DNA from 4 places in the Streptomyces sp. NPDC001796 genome. Region 4 is predicted to be linked to each of the others. Evidence: riboswitches for the same ligand, from Rfam matches in the RefSeq annotation. Region 4 holds a riboswitch; each other region holds the start of a gene.
What was found. A riboswitch is a leader RNA that binds a small molecule or an ion and turns the genes downstream of it on or off. The one in region 4 is predicted to bind cyclic di-AMP.

Region 1 (4,746 bases), on a different contig from region 4:
GAGGCGCTCGGGGTTGGTGACGAACAGGTCGTCGCCGACCAGCTGGACCTTGTCGCCGAGCTTGTCGGTGATGACCTTCCAGCCGGCCCAGTCGTCCTCGAACAGCGGGTCCTCGATGGAGACGAGCGGGTAGGCCGCGACGAGCTCCTCGTAGTACTCCGTCATCTCGGCGGCGGAGCGCTCCTTGCCCTCGAAGAGGTACTTGCCGTCCTTGTAGAACTCGGAGGCGGCGACGTCGAGCGCGAGGGCGATCTGCTGGCCGGGGGCGTAGCCGGCCTCCTTGATGGCCTCCAGGATGAGGTCGAGGGCCTCACGGTTGGAGCCGAGGTTCGGGGCGAAGCCGCCCTCGTCGCCGAGGCCGGTGGCGAGGCCCTTGCTCTTCAGGACCTTCTTCAGCGTGTGGTAGACCTCGGTGCCCCAGCGCAGCGCCTCGGAGAAGGACTCCGCGCCGATCGGGGCGATCATGAACTCCTGGATGTCCACGTTGGAGTCGGCGTGCGAGCCGCCGTTGAGGATGTTCATCATCGGCACCGGCAGCAGGTGCGCGTTCGGGCCGCCCAGGTAGCGGAACAGGGGCAGGTCGCTGGCCTCGGAGGCGGCGTGGGCGACGGCGAGGGAGACGCCGAGGATCGCGTTGGCGCCGAGGGAGCCCTTGTTGTCGGTGGCGTCCAGGTCCATCATCGCCTGGTCGATCAGGCGCTGCTCGGTGGCGTCGTAGCCGACCAGCTCCGGGCCGATCTGCTCGATGACGGCGAGAACGGCCTTCTCGACGCCCTTGCCCTGGTAGCGGTTGGGGTCACCGTCGCGGAGCTCGATGGCCTCGAAGGCGCCGGTGGAGGCGCCGGACGGAACGGCGGCACGACCCGTGCTGCCGTCGTCGAGGCCGACCTCGACCTCGACCGTGGGGTTGCCTCGGGAGTCCAGGATTTCCCGGGCTACGACGACGTCGATGGACGGCACGAGCATCTCCTTCTTGGATGTGACGCTGGAAGTGCGGGGCTGTCTGCCTTGCGGCTGTGCCTTGCGACTAGAGCCTAACCGCCCCGGGCTGTCGGCCGACCTACCGACCGTCCCGTGGACAGGGTGACGGTACACATTGTTCCCGTTCGGAACAAAGGGCGGGGGAAAGGTCCGGTGAAATCCGTGCGGCCGGACGGCGAACGGGCCGGACAGCGAACGGGCCGGACAACGGCGAGGCGGACAGCAAAAGCCCCGCTCCGGCGCGTACGGGGGAACACGCGCCGGAGCGGGGAGCCCGTGGGGACGGGGGGTGGGCCCTCACGTGACCCCCACGGTGGGGGTCACGCCTGGCAGGGGCCTGTGGCCCGGCTACCGGGTGGCTGTCACTTCAGGTGCAGCTGCTGGCCCGGGTAGATCAGGTCGGCGTCCTGGATGATGTCCTTGTTCAGGTCGAAGAGCTTCTTCCAGCCGCCCTGGACGTGGTGGCTCGCGGCGATCGAGCTGAGGGTGTCGCCCTTGACCACCTTGTACTCGCCGTCGCCCTTCTTGACCTTCTGACCGGTCGGGGTGGTGACCGTCTTCTTCGGGGCCGTGCGCTGCACGGAGCGGTTGGCCGCCTGCTGCTCGGTCGAGCGAGTGGTGGTGCTCTTCGGGGCGCTCTTGGCACCGCTCGACGAGCCGGTGGCCGCGGCGCCGTTGTACGTGGCGTTGGTCAGGCCCTTGCCGCACACCGGCCAGGCGCCCTTGCCCTGGCCCGCGAGGACCTTCTCGGCGACGGCTATCTGCTGGCCCTTGGTGGCCAGGTCGGCGCGGGAGGCGTAGGCGGTGCCGCCGTACGCGGCCCAGGTGGAGTTCGTGAACTGCAGACCGCCGTAGAAGCCGTTGCCGGTGTTGATGTGCCAGTTGCCGCCGGACTCGCACTGGGCGACGGCGTCCCACTGGGCGGCGGTGGCCGCGGAGGCGTTTCCGGCCGCGAGGAGCGGGCCGGCGATGGCAGCGCCGGCGACACCGGCGAGCGCGATGGCACGGGTGGCCTTGGACGGGCGGCGGTGCTTGCCGTTGCCGGAACACAGCATGGTTCGTTCCCCTCACCGACGCCTGCGAGGTGAGCTGTCGGGTTCGGGCCGGTTGAGTTGCCCGGCCGTGCCCTTGCGGGACACGGCTTCACCCCGAGCCGCTTCCGGTCAACTCCCGGACGCGGCGCCTACCTTGGGTCCCCCGCTCCTGCCTACGGCGCTTGACGCGACGACTGTTCCCGTACGGCCGCTGGCAGGATTCGGCGTTGCGACCGCAGGGGCTCGCTGTGGCGAGCGATCACGACCGTAAGCAGTCGATCGCCGGAATTTCAAAGACGATCAGGGCTTATGAGACTCATATCTCACTTTCCCTAAACGGGACATTCAGCGCGAAATAGGTCGTGAACTTCCGCCACGCAAGGGGCAGTTCAGGACGAGCCGCCGGCCGGGTCGGCGTCGAGCGCAAGGCTCTGACCGGGAAGGATGAGGTTCGGGTCGGCACCGACCGTCCGCTTGTTCGCCTCGTACAGCGCCGTCCATCCACCGCTGAGTTCAAGGGAGTCGGCGATGGACGACAGATTGTCCCCGGGGCGGACGGTGTACGAGCCGTCGACGGCGTCGCGCGCGTCCGCGGTGCCGCGTGAGGCGTGCCGGCCGGAGGCGTCCGACGTACGGCCGTCCGCGACGCTCTCGTCGGCACTGTCGCCGCGATGGCGACCGGCGCTCGAGGTCTCGGCCGAACTCGCCCCGGATGAGGCGTCGTTCTGTGCCGACTCGTCCGGGTCATCGCTCTTCGTCGTGGCCGTCGGCGCACTGCCGGACCCCTGTGCGCTCTTGGCGGCGTCGGCGGTCGACGCCTCGGACGAGGACGAGGACGAGGAGGGCGAAGGGGACGAAGAGGATGAAGAAGGCGACGGAGTGGTCGACGCAGACGATCCGGACGAGTCGGACAGACCGGAGTCAAGTCCGGCCCCGAGACCGGAGTCGAGGCCGGAGTCGGAGGACGATCCGCCGCCGGACGCCGAGTCCCCGGCGACACCCGTGTCGACGCCGGCGGAGCCGGAGTCCTTGCTCAGACCGTTCAGCAGGCCGCAGGTGCCCCAGACCCCGACGCCCCGGGCCGCCAGGACCTTCTCGGCGACCGCGATCTGCTGCGAGCGGCTCGCCTGGTCGGGGCTCGGCGCATAGTCGAGACCCCCGTACTTGTCCCACTCGTCCTGCGTCAACTGCAGCCCGCCGTAGCGGCCGTTGCCGGTGTCCGCGCTCCATGAGCCACCGCTGACGCACTCCGCGACCTGGTCCCAGGTGGTGCCGGTGGCCGCGCTCGCACCGGTGGCGCCGAGCAGCGGGATCGCGATCGCTGATCCGGTCACCCCTGCCGCGACGAGGAGAGCCGGAGCCTGACGGGGGCGACGGTGACGACCGTTCCCGGAGAGCATGCGGTTGCCTTTCACACGACAGCATCGAACGACGCGACGGCCGTGGCGTGCGGACCGCCGCGTTGCTGCGTGAACGTATCGGCACTAGATCGCTTGTCACAAGTTAATGCAGCGTAGATCACGTGAAGATCACAGAGGTGAGATCCTGTCACCTTCTTGTGACCATCGGCGTGTTCGTCGTGTCATGTCCGGATGTCGGCGGGAGCTTCGTGACCTTTCTCCGGTACCGGTGTGAACGCCACGGGCAGCGTGCGCAGGCCCCGCATGATGAGTCCGCCGCGCCATCGCAGGTCGGACGGGTCGACCGCGAGCCGCAGGTCGGGCAGGCGGGTCAGGAGCGTGGCGAGCGCCGTCTGTCCCTCCAGGCGGGCCAGGGGAGCGCCCAGGCAGTAGTGGATGCCGTGCCCGTACCCGAGGTGCTGGTTGTCGCGGCGGGAGAGGTCGAGGACGTCCGGGTCGGCGAAGCGCGCCGGATCCCGGTCCGCGGCGGCCAGGACCACCAGGACGGGGTCGCCGGGGGCGATGTCCTGCCCGCCGATGGTGAGCGGCCGCGTGGCGAACCGCCAGGTGGCCAGCTCCACCGGACCGTCGTAGCGCAGCAGCTCCTCGACGCCGGTCTCGAGCAGGTCGCGTTCCCCGGCGGCGAGCGACCGCTGCAGACGGGCCCGCTGCCCGGGGTGCCCGAGGAGCGCGAACGTGCCGTTCCCGATGAGGTTGACGGTGGTCTCGAACCCGGCGAAGAGCAGGATGAAGGCCATCGCGGCGGCCTCGTTCTCGGTGAGGTGCTCGCCGTGGTCGGAGGCGCGGATGAGCCCGGAGATGAGGTCCTCGCCGGGGCCGGGCTCGGCGGGCAGCGCCTGGCGCTTGCGGTGGATGAGGTCGGCGAGGTAGCCGCGCATCCTCTTCACCGACCGCGCGACGCCGCCTCGCGGTCCGCCCCCGTGCCGGATCATCATCCCGGCCCAGTCCCGGAAGTCGTCCTGGTCCTCGCGCGGGACGCCGAGCATGTCGCAGATGGCGTAGATGGGGAGCGGGAAGGCGAACTCGTGGATGAGGTCGGCCTCTCCCCTGCCCGCGAACCGGTCGATGAGATGGTCGGTCAGTTCCTGCACCCGCGGCGCGAACTCCGCGACACGCCGGGGCGTGAAGGCCTTGGAGACGAGCCGGCGCAGCCGGGTGTGGTCCGGCGGGTCGATGTTGAGCAGATGCGTCATCAGCTCGGCCTTGCGCTCGCCGGGGATGCCGGTCTTGCCCTTGGCGTGCGCGGGCTCGTCGTGGTGCGCCGGGTTCTTGCTCAGCCGTTGGTCGGCGAGGGCCTGCTTGGCATCCGC
Region 2 (4,746 bases), on a different contig from region 4:
CCTCTGGCTGGAGGCCGACCGCATGGGCTCCCTGCTCGCCGCGCTCGACGACGAGTCCATGGAGAACCAGCGGGACGTCGTGAAGAACGAGCGCCGCCAGCGCTACGACAACGTCCCCTACGGCACCGCCTTCGAGAGGCTGACCGCCCTCGCCTACCCGGAGGGCCACCCCTACCACCACACGCCGATCGGGTCGATGGCCGACCTGGACGCGGCCACCCTGGAGGACGCACGCGCGTTCTTCCGCACCTACTACGCGCCGAACAACGCGGTGCTGTCCGTCGTCGGCGACATCGACCCCCAGCAGACCCTGGCCTGGATCGAGAAGTACTTCGGGTCCATCCCGTCCCACGACGGCAAGCCCCAGCCGCGCGACGGCTCGCTGCCCGAGATCATCGGCGAGCAGCTGCGCGAGGTCGTCGAGGAGGAGGTTCCGGCGCGTGCCCTGATGGCCGCCTACCGGCTGCCGCACGACGGTACGCGCGCGTGCGACGCGGCCGACCTGGCGCTCACGATCCTCGGCGGCGGCGAGTCCTCCCGCCTGTACAACCGGCTCGTGCGCCGTGACCGCACCGCCGTCGCCGCCGGGTTCGGCCTGCTGCGGCTCGCCGGAGCGCCTTCGCTCGGATGGCTGGACGTGAAGACCTCCGGCGACGTCGAGGTGCCCGTCATCGAGGCCGCCATCGACGAGGAGCTCGCCCGGTTCGCCGAGCGGGGCCCGACGGCCGAGGAAATGGAGCGCGCCCAGGCCCAGTTGGAGCGCGAGTGGCTGGACCGGCTCGGCACGGTCGCGGGCCGTGCCGACGAACTGTGCCGGTACGCCGTGCTGTTCGGCGACCCCCAGCTCGCCCTGACCGCCGTGAAGCGCGTGCTCGAGGTCACCGCCGAGGAGGTGCAGGAGGTCGCCAAGGCCCGCCTGCGCCCCGACAACCGCGCGGTGCTCGTGTACGAACCGGTCGGGGCCGAGGCCGGGGCCCCGGAAGCAGCCGAGACCAGCGACGAGACCGAGGAGTCGGCGAAGTGAGCGAGCTCGCGACCATGGAGTTCCACCCGCAGCCCCAGCCCGGCGAGGCCCGGCCCTGGGCTTTCCCGGCGCCCGAGCGGGGCACGCTCGACAACGGCCTGACCGTGCTGCGCTGCCACCGCCCCGGCCAGCAGGTCGTCGCCGTCGAGGTGCTCCTCGACGCTCCCCTGGACGCCGAGCCGGCCGGCCTCGACGGCGTCGCCACGATCATGGCGCGCGCCTTCTCCGAGGGCACCGACAAGCACTCCGCCGAGGAGTTCGCCGCCGAGCTGGAGCGCTGCGGCGCCACCCTCGACTCGCACGCCGACCACCCCGGCGTCCGCCTCTCCCTGGAGGTTCCGGTCTCCCGCCTCCCCAAGGCGCTCGGACTGCTCGCCGACGCACTGAGGTCGCCGGCGTTCGCGGACAGCGAGGTGGAGCGCCTGGTACGCAACCGCCTCGACGAGATCCCGCACGAGATGGCCAACCCGGCGCGCCGCGCCGCCAAGGAGCTCTCCAAGGAGCTGTTCCCGGCGTCCTCGCGCATGTCGCGCCCGCGCCAGGGCACCGAGGAGACGGTCGAGAACATCGACGCCGCGGCCGTCCGCGCCTTCTACGAGCGGTACGTGCGCCCCGCGACGTCCACCGCGGTCGTGGTCGGCGACCTCACCGGGATCGATCTGGACGAGCTCCTGGGCGACACCCTCGGCGCCTGGACGGGGGAGCCCTCCAAGCCGCGACCGGTGCCCCCGGTGAGCGCCGACGACACCGGCCGCGTGATCATCGTGGACCGTCCCGGCGCCGTCCAGACACAGCTGCTCATCGGCCGTGTCGGGCCCGACCGCCACGACCGCGTGTGGCCGGCCCAGGTGCTCGGCACGTACTGCCTCGGTGGCACCCTCACCTCCCGCCTGGACCGCGTCCTGCGCGAGGAGAAGGGCTACACCTACGGGGTGCGGGCCTTCGGACAGGTGCTGCGCTCCGCGCCCGACGGCACGGGCGCCGCGATGCTCGCCATCAGCGGCTCCGTCGACACGCCGAACACCGGTCCGGCGCTCGACGACCTGTGGAAGGTGCTGCGCACCCTGGCCGCCGAGGGCCTGACGGACGCCGAGCGCGACGTCGCCGTACAGAACCTGGTGGGGGTGGCACCGCTGAAGTTCGAGACGGCGGCGGCCGTGGCGAGCACGCTCGCCGACCAGGTCGAGCAGCACCTGCCGGACGACTACCAGTCGACGCTGTATCAGCAGCTGGCCGCCACGGGCACGGTGGAGGCCACCGCGGCGGTGGTGAGCGCCTTCCCCGTGGACCGTCTGGTCACCGTGCTGGTGGGCGACGCCGCGCAGATCAAGGAGCCTGTCGAGGCGCTCGGCATCGGTGAAGTGAGCGTCGTCGCCGCCGAGTAGAGCGGACCGTACGCGCGCGTGCGCCGCGCTGTCCCGGGGCCCTGGTGACTTTCCGTGTCACCAGGGCCCCACCCGTTGGCGGGTTTGTCCGTATTGCCACAGAGGCTGCCTCTCTGCCCTGTGGGATGCGCTACAAACCCCGTTCTCCGTTTGCTGATTGAAAGCCAGTCCCCTTAGCTTCGTTCGGGCTGTCCGTCAGGCAGTGCGCCGCACCCGCGGCACCGGACAGTCATCGCCGAGTCCCCGTACGGCGCGAGCCAGGGGAGCCGGGGACCCAAAACCACAGTCCCTGGGGTGAATCGGGCGCGAGCCCGTAGGAGACCTTCCTGCTCCGAACCCGTCAGCTAACCCGGTAGGCGAGAGGGAAGGAAAGGACCAGCCACTTCATGGCGTTCACCTGCGCCACCGGGAAGCACCGTCGCCCGAGCCGCGTGAAGCGTACGACTGCGAACGCCGTCGGTGTCGCCGCGCTCACCACCACCGGTGTCATCGGCACCCTGGCCGCCCCGGCCCTCGCCGCCGGCGCCCCCGTCGAGCAGACCGGGCTGATCCAGGCCGTCACCCTCGGTGACTCGGTCGCCGAGAAGATCGACGCACAGGCCGCCGCACAGAAGCAGGCCGCCGAACAGAAGCAGGCCGAGGAGGCCGCGCGCAGGAAGGCCGCCGAGAAGGCCCGCCAGGAGCGCGAGGCCAAGGAGCGGGCCGCACGCGAGGCCGAGCGCAGGCGTCTCAACATGTTCGTGCCGCCGATCTCCGACTCCTACGTCTCCACCGGTTACAAGTCCGGTGGCTCCCTGTGGTCCTCCGGCTCCCACACGGGCATCGACTTCCACGCCGCCACGGGCACGCCCGTGCACGCCGTCGGCGCCGGCACCGTCGTCCAGACGGGCTGGGGCGGCGCGTACGGCAACCAGATCGTCATCAGGATGAACGACGGCACCTACACCCAGTACGGCCACCTGTCGTCCATCGGCGTCTTCGTGGGCCAGCGGGTCGTCCCGGGCCAGCAGATAGCCCTCTCCGGGGCCACCGGCAACACCACTGGGCCGCACCTGCACTTCGAGGCCCGCACCACTCCCGAGTACGGCTCGGACATCGACCCCGTCGCCTACCTGCGCTCGCACGGCGTGAACGTCTGACGGTCCGCGCCCGCGACAGGCTCGCCCGCATCCGACGGCCCCGGCTGATCAGCCGGGGCCGTCGTCGGCTTTCGAACGGTTGTCTGTCCAAAAAATATCCCTGGATTCCGGCCCGCCGTCGGAAATTCCGGCCCACTGCAATAGAGTCGGTTGAACGCGCGTCAATCGCGTACGTTTCACGGGGATTAAGACGGAGGTCGGTCATGCGTATTCCGGCGCACTCGGTCTGCACGGCGATCCGTGATGACATCGTCGCGGGTGTCTACGAGCGCGGCAGCCGGCTCACCGAGGAACTCCTCGCGCGGCGCTACGGCGTCTCCCGCGTCCCCGTGCGCGAGGCGCTGCGCACCCTGGAGGCCGAGGGCTTCGTCGTCACCCGCCGGCACGCGGGGGCGTGCGTGGCCGAACCCACCGAGCAGGAGGCCGCCGACCTGCTGGAGATGCGGATGCTGCTGGAGCCGCTCGGGGCCGCGCGGGCCGCGCAGCGGCGTACCGAGGCCCACCTCAAGGTGCTGCGCGGCCTGGTCCGGTTGGGCCAGGAGCGGGCCAGGAGGGGCCACAGCGATGATCTGCGCTCCCTGGGCGGCTGGTTCCACGAGACGCTGGCACAGGCCTGCGGGAGCCCCGCGCTGACCTCGACGCTCGCCCAGCTGCGGCACAAGATCACATGGATGTACGCGGTCGATGCGCCGGTCAGCCCCGTGGAGTCCTGGGCCGAGCACGGCGGCATCGTGGACGCCGTCGCGCGCGGGGACAGCGAGCGGGCGCGGGCGATCACGGCGCTGCACACGGAACACTCCACGGCCGCGCACCGGCTCCGCTTTCCCGGCGGGACGGACCGCGCGGACCGCGTGAGAACTTCGCAACACCCCGTAAACATGTCGGCGCTCCGGCATTAACACGGGCGCCGTATACAAAGAGGGATATTCGGTTGGAGCCCTGTTTTCGGCTGCCCGTTTTCCGCGTACGTCCGTAAATTCGGCGTGCGTCGTTTCGGCATGTCCTGTGCGGCTTTATTCGTCGTGACGAAAAAACACGTGCGCCGTTTTTATTGCGTGCGCCGTTCCTCGCCGTTCTGCCCCTTCCTCGCCGTCGCCTGCGCCGGGACCGCGGGCATCGCCGGTTCCGCCCCTCTCCGGCGGAGCTTGCCCGGAATGGCAAAAGCCGCGCCGCCATGACGGCGGCGCGGCTGAAGCAC
Region 3 (4,746 bases), 200 kb from region 4:
CGCGTACGTCCTCGACCTCCCGGGCGGGTGTGCTGTCGTCGGATTCGTACGGTGCCATGTGTGCCTTACCTCCGTCGTCGGCGGCGGCCTGTTGTCTGTGCACTCTCCCCAAGCTCTCGACTTCGCTCGAGCAGGGAGGTGCCCCCACCCCCTACGCCGCCATTCTCACCCGGACTCCGGTGAGGGGGTCCCCTCCATATGACCAAATCACCGGGAGGGAAGCGTCAGACCGCGGGGCCAACTCCGCGTACTTCTGGGGTATGACATGACGGGCGGGGCACGGTGCCTCACCCGTAGGGGTCGTCAGGGCGGGCCGAGAGGCGTGTGACGTGGCGCACGTCAGGCGCGGGGCTCAGTGGGGCGCGTGGCGCGTCACCCTGCCCGGTGCACCACCGCGTCGCACATCTCCGTCAGGGCCGCCTTCGCGCCGCAGTCCGGGAGCGGGGCCAGGGCCGAGCGGGCGTCCTGCGCGTAGCGGACGGCGTCGCGGCGGGCCTGCTCGAGAGCCGGATGGGCCCGGAGCCGGGCGAGGGCGTCGGCGTGGCGGGCGTCGTCCGTGAGGTCGGAGTCCAGCAGCTCGCACAGGGCGACGTCCTCCGGCAGCCCGTGCCGCTGGGCGCGCTCGCGCAGGCGCAGGACCGGGAGGGTCGCGATGCCCTCGCGCAGGTCCGTCCCCGGCGTCTTGCCGGACTCCTGGGAGTCGGAGGCGATGTCCAGGACGTCGTCGGCCAGCTGGAACGCCACGCCGAGACGCTCACCGTACTGCGTCAGCACGTCCACGACCGTCTCGTCGGCGCCCGACATCATCGCGCCGAAGCGGCACGCCACCGCCACCAGGGAGCCCGTCTTGCCGGCGAGGACGTCGAGGTAGTGCTCCACCGGGTCACGGCCGTCCCGCGGGCCCGCCGTCTCCAGGATCTGGCCGGTGACGAGCCGTTCGAACGCCTCCGCCTGGATACGGACCGCCTCCGGGCCGAGGTCGGCCAGGATGTGGGACGCGCGGGCGAACAGGAAGTCACCGGTGAGGACCGCCACCGAGTTGCCCCAGCGGCTGTTCGCGCTGGCCACCCCGCGCCGCACCTCGGCCTCGTCCATCACGTCGTCGTGGTACAGCGTGGCGAGGTGGGTGAGCTCCACGACCACGGCCGAGGGGACGACCCCCGGCGCGTACGGGTCACCGAACTGTGCCGCGAGCATGACGAGCAGCGGCCGGAACCGCTTCCCGCCCGCCCGCACGAGATGCTGCGCGGCCTCGGTGATGAAGGGCACCTCGCTCTTCGTGGCGTCGAGCAGCCCTTCCTCGACAGCGGCCAATCCGGCCTGGACATCGGCTTCCAGAGCCTGGTCCCGCACGCTCAGCCCGAACGGCCCGACGACGGTCACGTGAGGTCTCCTGTCTGCTGACGTCTGCTGACGATCACACGGTCGGTATCGAGGTCGGTCACTTGATCGATGACGTCGTCAGGCCGACTCGGCTCACCGAGTTTGTCGATCTGTCGCCGCCATCACTCAAGTCAGCGTATCCGGTCAGGTTTCGATCACCACGAGTGCCCGCTGTTCCAGGCCGGGCCGTATCGGATCACGAGAGGCATGTTCTTGATCAGGTGATACGAGCGGGTTTGGAGCGACATAGCGGAAAGCTCCCCCGCCCGGGGGCCGGCGACGCGCTCCGGCCCCCGGAAGCGCCCCTCGCATCCCGCTTCCGGAGCAGCCCCGCAACCCCCGAAGGCCTCCGCAGGACCACACGGCCCCCGGCCGCCCCGCTCGGCGCCATCACCCGGCCGGGCCCACGTCCGGTCCCGACGGGGACGCCCGGCACCCCGAGGCACGCGCGCGTACAGATCCGTACGGCTCTATACGGCCCGGCCCTTTACGGCTCCCTACGGCCCTCCATGGCTCTCCATGCCTCTCTACGGCATAGCGAGTGACGTCGGTCACGCGTTTCGATCCGGGATGAGGATTCCCGCAGATCCGGAGCATGTCCGAATTGCCCATTTTGAGCCCCATAAAAACCGCCACTCACAGGCGATCGCCGAACCTTTTGTCCGAATTGCCGCTTCAGGGCCCCGAATTACGGGTGGCGATCAAGAAAAGTGCGAGTGAATTAGGTCACGCCACCACAGAGCAAGGCGGGGCATCCGGAATCTCAACTTCCCATTTACTTATGCCAAGTTTAACCTTCCTCAACGAAATGGATCACATCCCTTATTCCCGCATTTCAAGGTCATTTACCTCGGAGTGTGACTTCCAGTCTTGTTCCCGACATGTGCTCTCGCATACCTTCCCAATCGATCCGAGCGGACCGCCGAATCCTGCCGCCGCTCGCGAGCCCATCCACCACCAACGGCAGGAGCGGGGGACCCAGGTAAGTCGCCGGACCGGACACAGCGCCGGAACGGCTTGGGGTGAAGCCGATTCCTCGGCACCGAGGACAAGGCCGGGCACCTCCCCGCCCGAACCCGACAGCTCACCTCGCAGGCGCCGGAGAGGACTACGACATGCCCGCTTTCGCCCTGCCCGCACGCCGTCGGGACCGCCGCTCCAAGGCCGCGCGCCTCACCCGTGCCCTCGCTGTCGCGGGGACGGGTGCCGCCGTTCTGGCCCTTCCGGTCCTGGGCGCCACCAGCGCTTCCGCCGCGACCCCCGCCTCCACGACGACCACGACCGCCGCCGCCAAGACCATGACGACGCGCGCCGGAAACCTCGACAGCTGGATCCGTCAGTCGCTGGTCGTCATGCGGCAGCACCGGATCCCCGGCTCCTACTACGGCATCTACCGCAACGTGATGCGTGAGTCGTCGGGCAACCCGTCCGCCATCAACCTCTGGGATTCCAACGCCCGGATGGGCATCCCGTCCAAGGGCCTCCTCCAGGTCATCGACCCGACCTTCCGCGCGTACCACGTGCCGGGCACGTCCTGGAACATCTACGACCCGGTGGCGAACATCACGGCCGCGTGCAACTACGCAGCCCACCGGTACGGCTCCATCGACAACGTCCACAGCGCGTACTGACGCTGTGCGCCGCGCGTACCGAGGCTGAGGCCGAAGGCTGAAGCCGAGGTCTAGCGGCCCCTGAAGAGTCTTTCGAGGACGACGGCGATGCCGTCGTCCTCGTTCGACTCCGTGATCTCGTCGGCGACCGCCTTGAGTTCGGGGTGGGCGTTCGCCATGGCGACGCCGCGCGCGGCCCAGTCGAACATCGGGATGTCGTTCGGCATGTCGCCGAACGCGATGGTCCGGGACGGCCCCAGACCCAGGTACTCGGCGGCGAGCGCCAGCCCCGTCGCCTTGGTGATACCGCATGGCTGGAGTTCGACCGTGCCGGGCCCGGACATGGTGACCGTCGCCAGCGAACCGACCGCGCTGCGCGCCGCCGTCGCCAACTCGTCGTCGGTCAGGGCGTGATGGCGCAGCAGCACCTTGCTGATGGGCGCGCACCACAGGTCGTCGCGCCGTTGGACCCGCACCGCGGGCAGCGTGGGGTGCGGCATGCGGTATCCGGGTTCGATGAGGGTGAGCCCGTCCACGCCGTCCTGGTCGACGGCCGCATACACCTGCCCCACCTCTGCCTCGATCTTGCCGAGCGCGGTCTCGGCCAACTCCCGGTCCAGGGTGACGGAAAACAGCAACCGGTCCGCGCCGGCGTCGTACACCTGCGCGCCCTGTCCGCACACCGCGAGCCCCCTGCCGCCCAGGTCGTCGAGCAGCGGCCGCACCCTGGGGGCAGGACGCCCCGTCACCACGAGGTGCTGCGCGCCGGCCGCGGCGGCCCGCGCCAGCGCGTCCCTCGACCGGTCGGAGAGCGTGTCGTCGCCGCGCAGCAGCGTCCCGTCCAGGTCAGTGGCGATGAGTGAATATGCGAGGGGTGCGGCCATGATCAGAGAATACGGATGGAACACCCCCACGACTCACCACGGACCAGCCGACGTCCGGCCACCCGTCGTGAACCGGCCGACCTGCGACTGACGTACGGCTGACCCCGGCCGGCCTCCGGCCCTTCTGCCGAGAACCCGTCGGCATCCGGGGCCCCTCCGGAGAACCCGTCGGCATCCGGCTCTGCAATCGTGGCCCTGTGGCCCTGTGGCCCTTCCGAGGGGGAAGGGCCACGCGGTGGTCCGGTGGCCGGCCGGGGTCAGCCGTGGGCCGTCGCCAGGTGCTTCGCCAGGCGCGGCGACGCGAACTCCGTGCCACAGACGAACCGCATCACCGGTCCGTAGGAGGCCGCCGCCGGCAGGCCCGTGAAGTACAGGCCCGGGACCGAGGACACGTAGCCGGCGCCGAGCCGGGGGGCGCCCCGGCTCACCGCCAGGCGTGTGCGCAGCTCATGGCCCAGGAAGTCCATCGCGGAGATGTCCACGCGGTAGCCGGTCGCGGCGATGACGTGGTCCGCGGTCATCTCCTCGGTGCGGCCCGTGTGGGTCCGGACCGTCAGGGCCGGGCGGCCGTCCGCCACGGACGCGCTGAGGATGCCGACGACCTCACGCACCTGCACGTTCTCCTGGAAGCGGTCGCGCAGCCACCACGCGCCGAGCGGGCCGAGGACGCGGCGCACCAGGTAGTGGCGGGTCCGGGCGGGCAGGAAGCGGTAGGGGTGGGGGTAGTAGCTCAGCGCCCACAGGGACCAGGCACGGCCGAAGGGCGACTCGGGGCGCAGCTTCGGCTGGTCCCACGGGGGCGCGCCGAAGGCGACCCTGCCCTGCCCGCGCGCCACGACGCGCACCCGTGCGCCCGCCTCGGCCGCCAG
Region 4 (4,746 bases):
TCGGCGTCTTCACGCTCTGCGATGACCAATGCGGTGGATTCGGCGCAGGGGGCGGCTGCCGAGTGCTATAGGGCGCATATATGCGGCTGGTCCGGCGGCATGAGCGAGCGGCACCACATCCGCCGGGGCGGTGTCAGCGGGCACGGGCGGGCTGATTAGGCTCCGGCCCCATGGACGTACTCATCCACCTCTTCGTCGGCCTGCACATCGTCGGCATCGGCGCGCTCCTCGGCGGCTTCCTCACCCAGATGAAGGCGATGGGCCAGGGCACGGCACGCTTCGTGCCCGCCATGCTGCACGGCGCGCTGACCATGCTGGTCACAGGGGTGGCGCTGGTCGGCCTCAACCAGGCGGACCACCACCCGGTCGACACGATCAAGATCGGGATCAAGCTGGCCCTGCTGATCGTCATCCTCGGCCTGGTCTATGTGAAGCGGGACGAGGAGACCGTCGAGAAGCCCCTCTTCGGCCTCGTCGGCGCCGCGACCCTGGCGAACATCTTCATCGCCGTGCTCTGGACCTGACGCTGTCCACGGCGGACGCGACGGCTCCCGTGAGGACCAGGAGCCAGGCGGCCACCGCGATCCACAGCAGTACCCGGCCGAGGCCGCGCAGCCACGGCACGCCGACGGAGGACGCGACGGACAGCGCCGCCACCGCCGTCATCCCCATCGGGAACACGGTCGACCAGCGCCGGACGTCGTAGCGGAACCGGGGCCGCACCACCTCGGCCACCGCGAGGACGGCGTAACAGGCCAGGGCGAGGACGAGGAGGGCGACGGTCACACCGCGCAGGACACCGCCGTCGTCGTTGTTCCACAGGTAGAGCCCCTTGCGCGCGGCGCTCATGAGCTGCGATCCGGCCAGCGCCGAGAGGGCGAGCGCGCCGCCCGAGATCCAGTGGTCGCCCGGCCCGGTCACCACCTGCCGAGGGTCGAAGCAACCCAGCCCGATCAGGTAGAACACCAGCCCGAGCCAGAAGAACACCAGCGCCGTGTGGGCGAGCCACGCCACCCCCACGGCCGCCGCGAGCACCGCCCCGAGCGCCGCGATCCCCTCCGTCGCCACACACCCGAGGAACACCGCGCCGGGCATCCGGCGCTCCCAGCCAGGCACGGTCAACGGGATCAGGCAGGCCCAGAGCGCCACGGCCAGTGCGAGCAGCGCCTCGGCGAGCGGCTGCCCGTTCAGTGCGGACACTCCTGAGCCCAGTACGGTGGTCGCCGGCACCATGGTGAGCGCGGCCGGCGAGCCGGCCCTGGCCCGCCACTGCTCCCGGTCCCACAGCAGTTGCAGGGCGATGTCGGCGGCGAGCCCCAGCCAGGCGGCACCCGCCAGAACCAGGGCGAGGCGGGAGAGGATCTGCTGGCCGGTCAGGTGCAGCCCGAACGACAGGATGCCGGTCGCCATGACGGCGGACCCGGTGGCGGGCGGACGCGGCGCCCACCAGGTGCGCAGCGCGGAGGTGCCTGACATGCGCCCGATGCTAGGGACGCGCACACGGGTTGCGTACGGGGCACGCGCGCGACGACGGAAAACAACCCCACGCGCGCGTGCCGGACGCCCCCCCTCGCGCGCATGCCGGGCCCCACGCGCGCGTGCCGGACGGCGAGCGTTCCCAAGCGCACGTGTTCGACGAGCGTGGAGTCAGGCCGGGCGCACCACGCTGTGGATGATCGACGCGCCCCCGTAGTAGACCGACTCCTCGCGGACGTACGCCCCCGGCTTCGGCGCGTGGATCATCATGCCGTTGCCGATGTAGAGGCCGACATGGCTGATGTCGTCGTAGAAGAAGATCAGATCACCGGGTTGCGCGTCGGTGAGCGGGACCGTCGTGCCCACGTTCACCTGGTCGTAGGTGGTGCGCGGCAGTGACACCCCGGCGGCCTTCCAGGCGGCCTGGGTCAGACCCGAGCAGTCGTACGAGCCGGGCCCGGTGGCGCCCCACACATACGGCTTGCCGATCTGGGCGCGGGCGAACGTAAGCGCTTTGGCGGCTGCCGTCGCGTACGAGGCGCCCGTGGAGTCCGCGGCGCCCGTGGAGGAGCCCGGCGAGCCGGTCGTGGCGGTGGGGGACGTGGGGGACGTGGGGGACGACTGTTGCTGTGCCGCCTGCTGCCGCGCCAGCTCCTGCGCCTGCCGCCGCGCCTCCTCCTGCTTCTTCTTCTCCAGCGCGGCGAGCCGTGCCTTCTCCTGCGCGGTCAGCTCGGACAGCAGGTCCCGCGCGGCGGCGAGCTTCCTCTGGACGTCCGCCTTGGCCGACCGGAGCCTCAGCTGCGACTCGGTGAGCGACCGCAGGCTCTCGGTGGCCTCCCGCCGCTTGCTCATCGTCGCGGCCTGCTCGGTGACGTACTCGTCGACCGCTTCCTTCTGACGACTGGTGAGCCGGCTCATCAGCTGGGTCTGGTCGAAGTAGTCCTGCGGCGTGTCGGCCAGGAGGAAAGTGGCCGTGTCGGGGGCCGCCTCCCCGGTGCGGTACTGGGCCGCGGCGAAGGAACCCAGCTGGTCCCGCGCCTCGTTGAGCTTCTGGGTGCGTCTCGCGACGTCGTCCAGGAGCGCGGCGACGCGTCCCCGCTGCCGGTCCGTCTTCTCCTTGGCCGCGTTGTACTGCTCGGTGGCCGACCCGGCGCGGCGGTAGAGGTCGTCGACCTTCTTCTCGACCTCCTCCACGCTCGGCCTGCCGTCGGCGGAGGGCACGGCGTCGGCGGTCTGCGAGAGCAGGGCCACGGAGGTGAGGGCGGCCGTCGCCAGGGCGGGGGTCCGTATGCCGGCGATGCGCGTGCCCGCGGGGCGCGCCTTGCGGTGCGGCGCCATGAAAGGCGTCTCCTTCCGTAGTCCGCCTACCGAGTTAGCTGCCGGGTTCGGGCGGGTGGTTCCGGAAGGTGTGCCCTACGGCCGTGCCGCGCAGGGCGGTTGGCCGATTCACCCCAAGGTCGGTTGGGTCCCCGGCTCCGGTCGCCCATCGGGCACCGGACTCGGCGGAGGCCGCGCGGCCCGGCGACGTTCGCCGGTGGTGGTCGTACGGCCCGCCCGGCACGGTAGCCAACCGGTGTGGCTGCTGTGAAGGTTGATGCGTGATATGCCCGATACGTTTTTGTGACTTTCGTGGTGTGAGCGCTTTCCGGGCGCGCAGGGTGAGCGGCTGGTTCCTGCTGGTGGCAAAGGTCCGGGCGGTCTCTTTCGAGGCGGAGTTTCCGGGGTGGCGGCGGGCTGTCGGTGGGGCGGCCTAGACTCGGAGAGCGATGAGCAGCCTCTTTGACGACAGCTTCCTGGCGGACCTCAAGGCCACTCCGGCCCACGAGGAGGAGCCCCCGCCGCCCGAGGACCATCACGCTCCGGAGCCGGTTCCGGACGATCTGTTCGGCGGGAAGTTCGACCTGCCACCGGACAGGGACGCGTACTACCGCAACGGCGCGCACCGCCCGGCCGTCGACATGGAGGCGCTGCTGGAGGGGCTGAACGAGAACCAGCGCGCGGCCGTCGTGCACGCCGGCTCCCCCCTGCTCATCGTGGCCGGGGCCGGCTCCGGCAAGACCCGCGTGCTCACCCACCGCATCGCGTACCTGCTGGCCGAGCGGGGCGTCCATCCCGGGCAGATTCTCGCGATCACCTTCACCAACAAGGCCGCGGGCGAGATGAAGGAGCGCGTCGAGCAGCTCGTCGGCCCGCGCGCGAACGCGATGTGGGTGATGACCTTCCACAGCGCCTGTGTCCGCATCCTGCGCCGGGAGAGCAAGAAGCTCGGCTTCACGTCCTCCTTCTCCATCTACGACGCCGCCGACAGCAAGCGCCTGATGGCCCTCGTCTGCCGTGACCTGGACCTCGACCCCAAGCGCTTCCCGCCCAAGTCCTTCAGCGCCAAGATCTCCAACCTGAAGAACGAGCTGATCGACGAGGAGGACTTCGCCGCCCGGGCGTCCGACGGCTTCGAGAAGACCCTCGCCCAGGCGTACGCGCTCTACCAGTCCCGCCTGCGCGAGGCGAACGCGCTCGACTTCGACGACCTGATCATGACGACGGTGAATCTGCTGCGCGCCTTCCCGGACGTCGCCGAGCACTACCGCCGCCGTTTCCGCCACGTCCTCGTCGACGAGTACCAGGACACCAACCACGCCCAGTACGCCCTGGTACGCGAACTCGTCGGCACCCGGGCGCACGACGAGGACGTCCCGCCGAACGAGTACGACGTCCCGCCCGCCGAACTGTGTGTCGTCGGCGACGCCGACCAGTCGATCTACGCCTTCCGCGGTGCGACCATCCGCAACATCCTCCAGTTCGAGGAGGACTACCCGGACGCCACGACGATCCTGCTGGAGCAGAACTACCGCTCCACGCAGACGATCCTCTCCGCCGCCAACGCGGTCATCGAGCGCAACGAGTCCCGCCGCCCGAAGAACCTGTGGACCAACGCGGGCGCCGGCGCCCGGATCACCGGCTATGTCGCCGACACCGAGCACGACGAGGCGCAGTTCGTCGCCGACGAGATAGACCGCCTCACGGACGCGGGCGAGGCCAAGGCCGGAGACGTCGCCGTCTTCTACCGCACCAACGCCCAGTCCCGTGTCTTCGAAGAGGTCTTCATCCGCGTCGGCCTGCCCTACAAGGTCGTCGGCGGCGTCCGCTTCTACGAGCGCAAGGAGGTCCGGGACGTCCTCGCCTACCTGCGGGTGCTGGCGAACCCGGAGGACTCCGTGCCGCTGCGGCGCATCCTGAACGTGCCCAAGCGGGGCATCGGCGAGCGCGCCG

Region 1: it holds a riboswitch for cyclic di-AMP, as region 4 does, so the genes downstream of both, ACFYZE_RS24980 (transglycosylase family protein) here and ACFYZE_RS14600 (NlpC/P60 family protein) in region 4, are expected to answer to the same signal.
Region 2: it holds a riboswitch for cyclic di-AMP, as region 4 does, so the genes downstream of both, ACFYZE_RS12640 (M23 family metallopeptidase) here and ACFYZE_RS14600 (NlpC/P60 family protein) in region 4, are expected to answer to the same signal.
Region 3: it holds a riboswitch for cyclic di-AMP, as region 4 does, so the genes downstream of both, ACFYZE_RS15610 (transglycosylase SLT domain-containing protein) here and ACFYZE_RS14600 (NlpC/P60 family protein) in region 4, are expected to answer to the same signal.

What each region holds. Positions count from the first base shown of each region.
Region 1 covers NZ_JBIAUC010000013.1:163,545-168,290, reverse strand. Annotated here, with positions in the region: gene eno (phosphopyruvate hydratase) at 1-966, opposite strand, end outside; gene ACFYZE_RS24980 (transglycosylase family protein) at 1,344-2,036, opposite strand; cyclic di-AMP (ydaO/yuaA leader) riboswitch at 2,041-2,206, opposite strand; gene ACFYZE_RS24975 (transglycosylase family protein) at 2,405-3,415, opposite strand; gene ACFYZE_RS24970 (cytochrome P450) at 3,598-4,746, opposite strand, start outside.
Region 2 covers NZ_JBIAUC010000005.1:125,698-130,443, forward strand. Annotated here, with positions in the region: gene ACFYZE_RS12630 (M16 family metallopeptidase) at 1-1,024, shown strand, start outside; gene ACFYZE_RS12635 (M16 family metallopeptidase) at 1,021-2,409, shown strand; cyclic di-AMP (ydaO/yuaA leader) riboswitch at 2,633-2,783, shown strand; gene ACFYZE_RS12640 (M23 family metallopeptidase) at 2,796-3,548, shown strand; gene ACFYZE_RS12645 (GntR family transcriptional regulator) at 3,752-4,447, shown strand.
Region 3 covers NZ_JBIAUC010000006.1:309,615-314,360, forward strand. Annotated here, with positions in the region: gene ACFYZE_RS15600 (outer membrane lipoprotein carrier protein LolA) at 1-58, opposite strand, end outside; gene ACFYZE_RS15605 (polyprenyl synthetase family protein) at 373-1,383, opposite strand; cyclic di-AMP (ydaO/yuaA leader) riboswitch at 2,329-2,494, shown strand; gene ACFYZE_RS15610 (transglycosylase SLT domain-containing protein) at 2,499-3,014, shown strand; gene ACFYZE_RS15615 (HAD family hydrolase) at 3,065-3,877, opposite strand; gene ACFYZE_RS15620 (FAD-dependent oxidoreductase) at 4,135-4,746, opposite strand, start outside.
Region 4 covers NZ_JBIAUC010000006.1:111,472-116,217, reverse strand. Annotated here, with positions in the region: gene ACFYZE_RS14610 (hypothetical protein) at 171-524, shown strand; gene ACFYZE_RS14605 (tellurite resistance/C4-dicarboxylate transporter family protein) at 502-1,476, opposite strand; gene ACFYZE_RS14600 (NlpC/P60 family protein) at 1,648-2,814, opposite strand; cyclic di-AMP (ydaO/yuaA leader) riboswitch at 2,822-2,991, opposite strand; gene pcrA (DNA helicase PcrA) at 3,243-4,746, shown strand, end outside.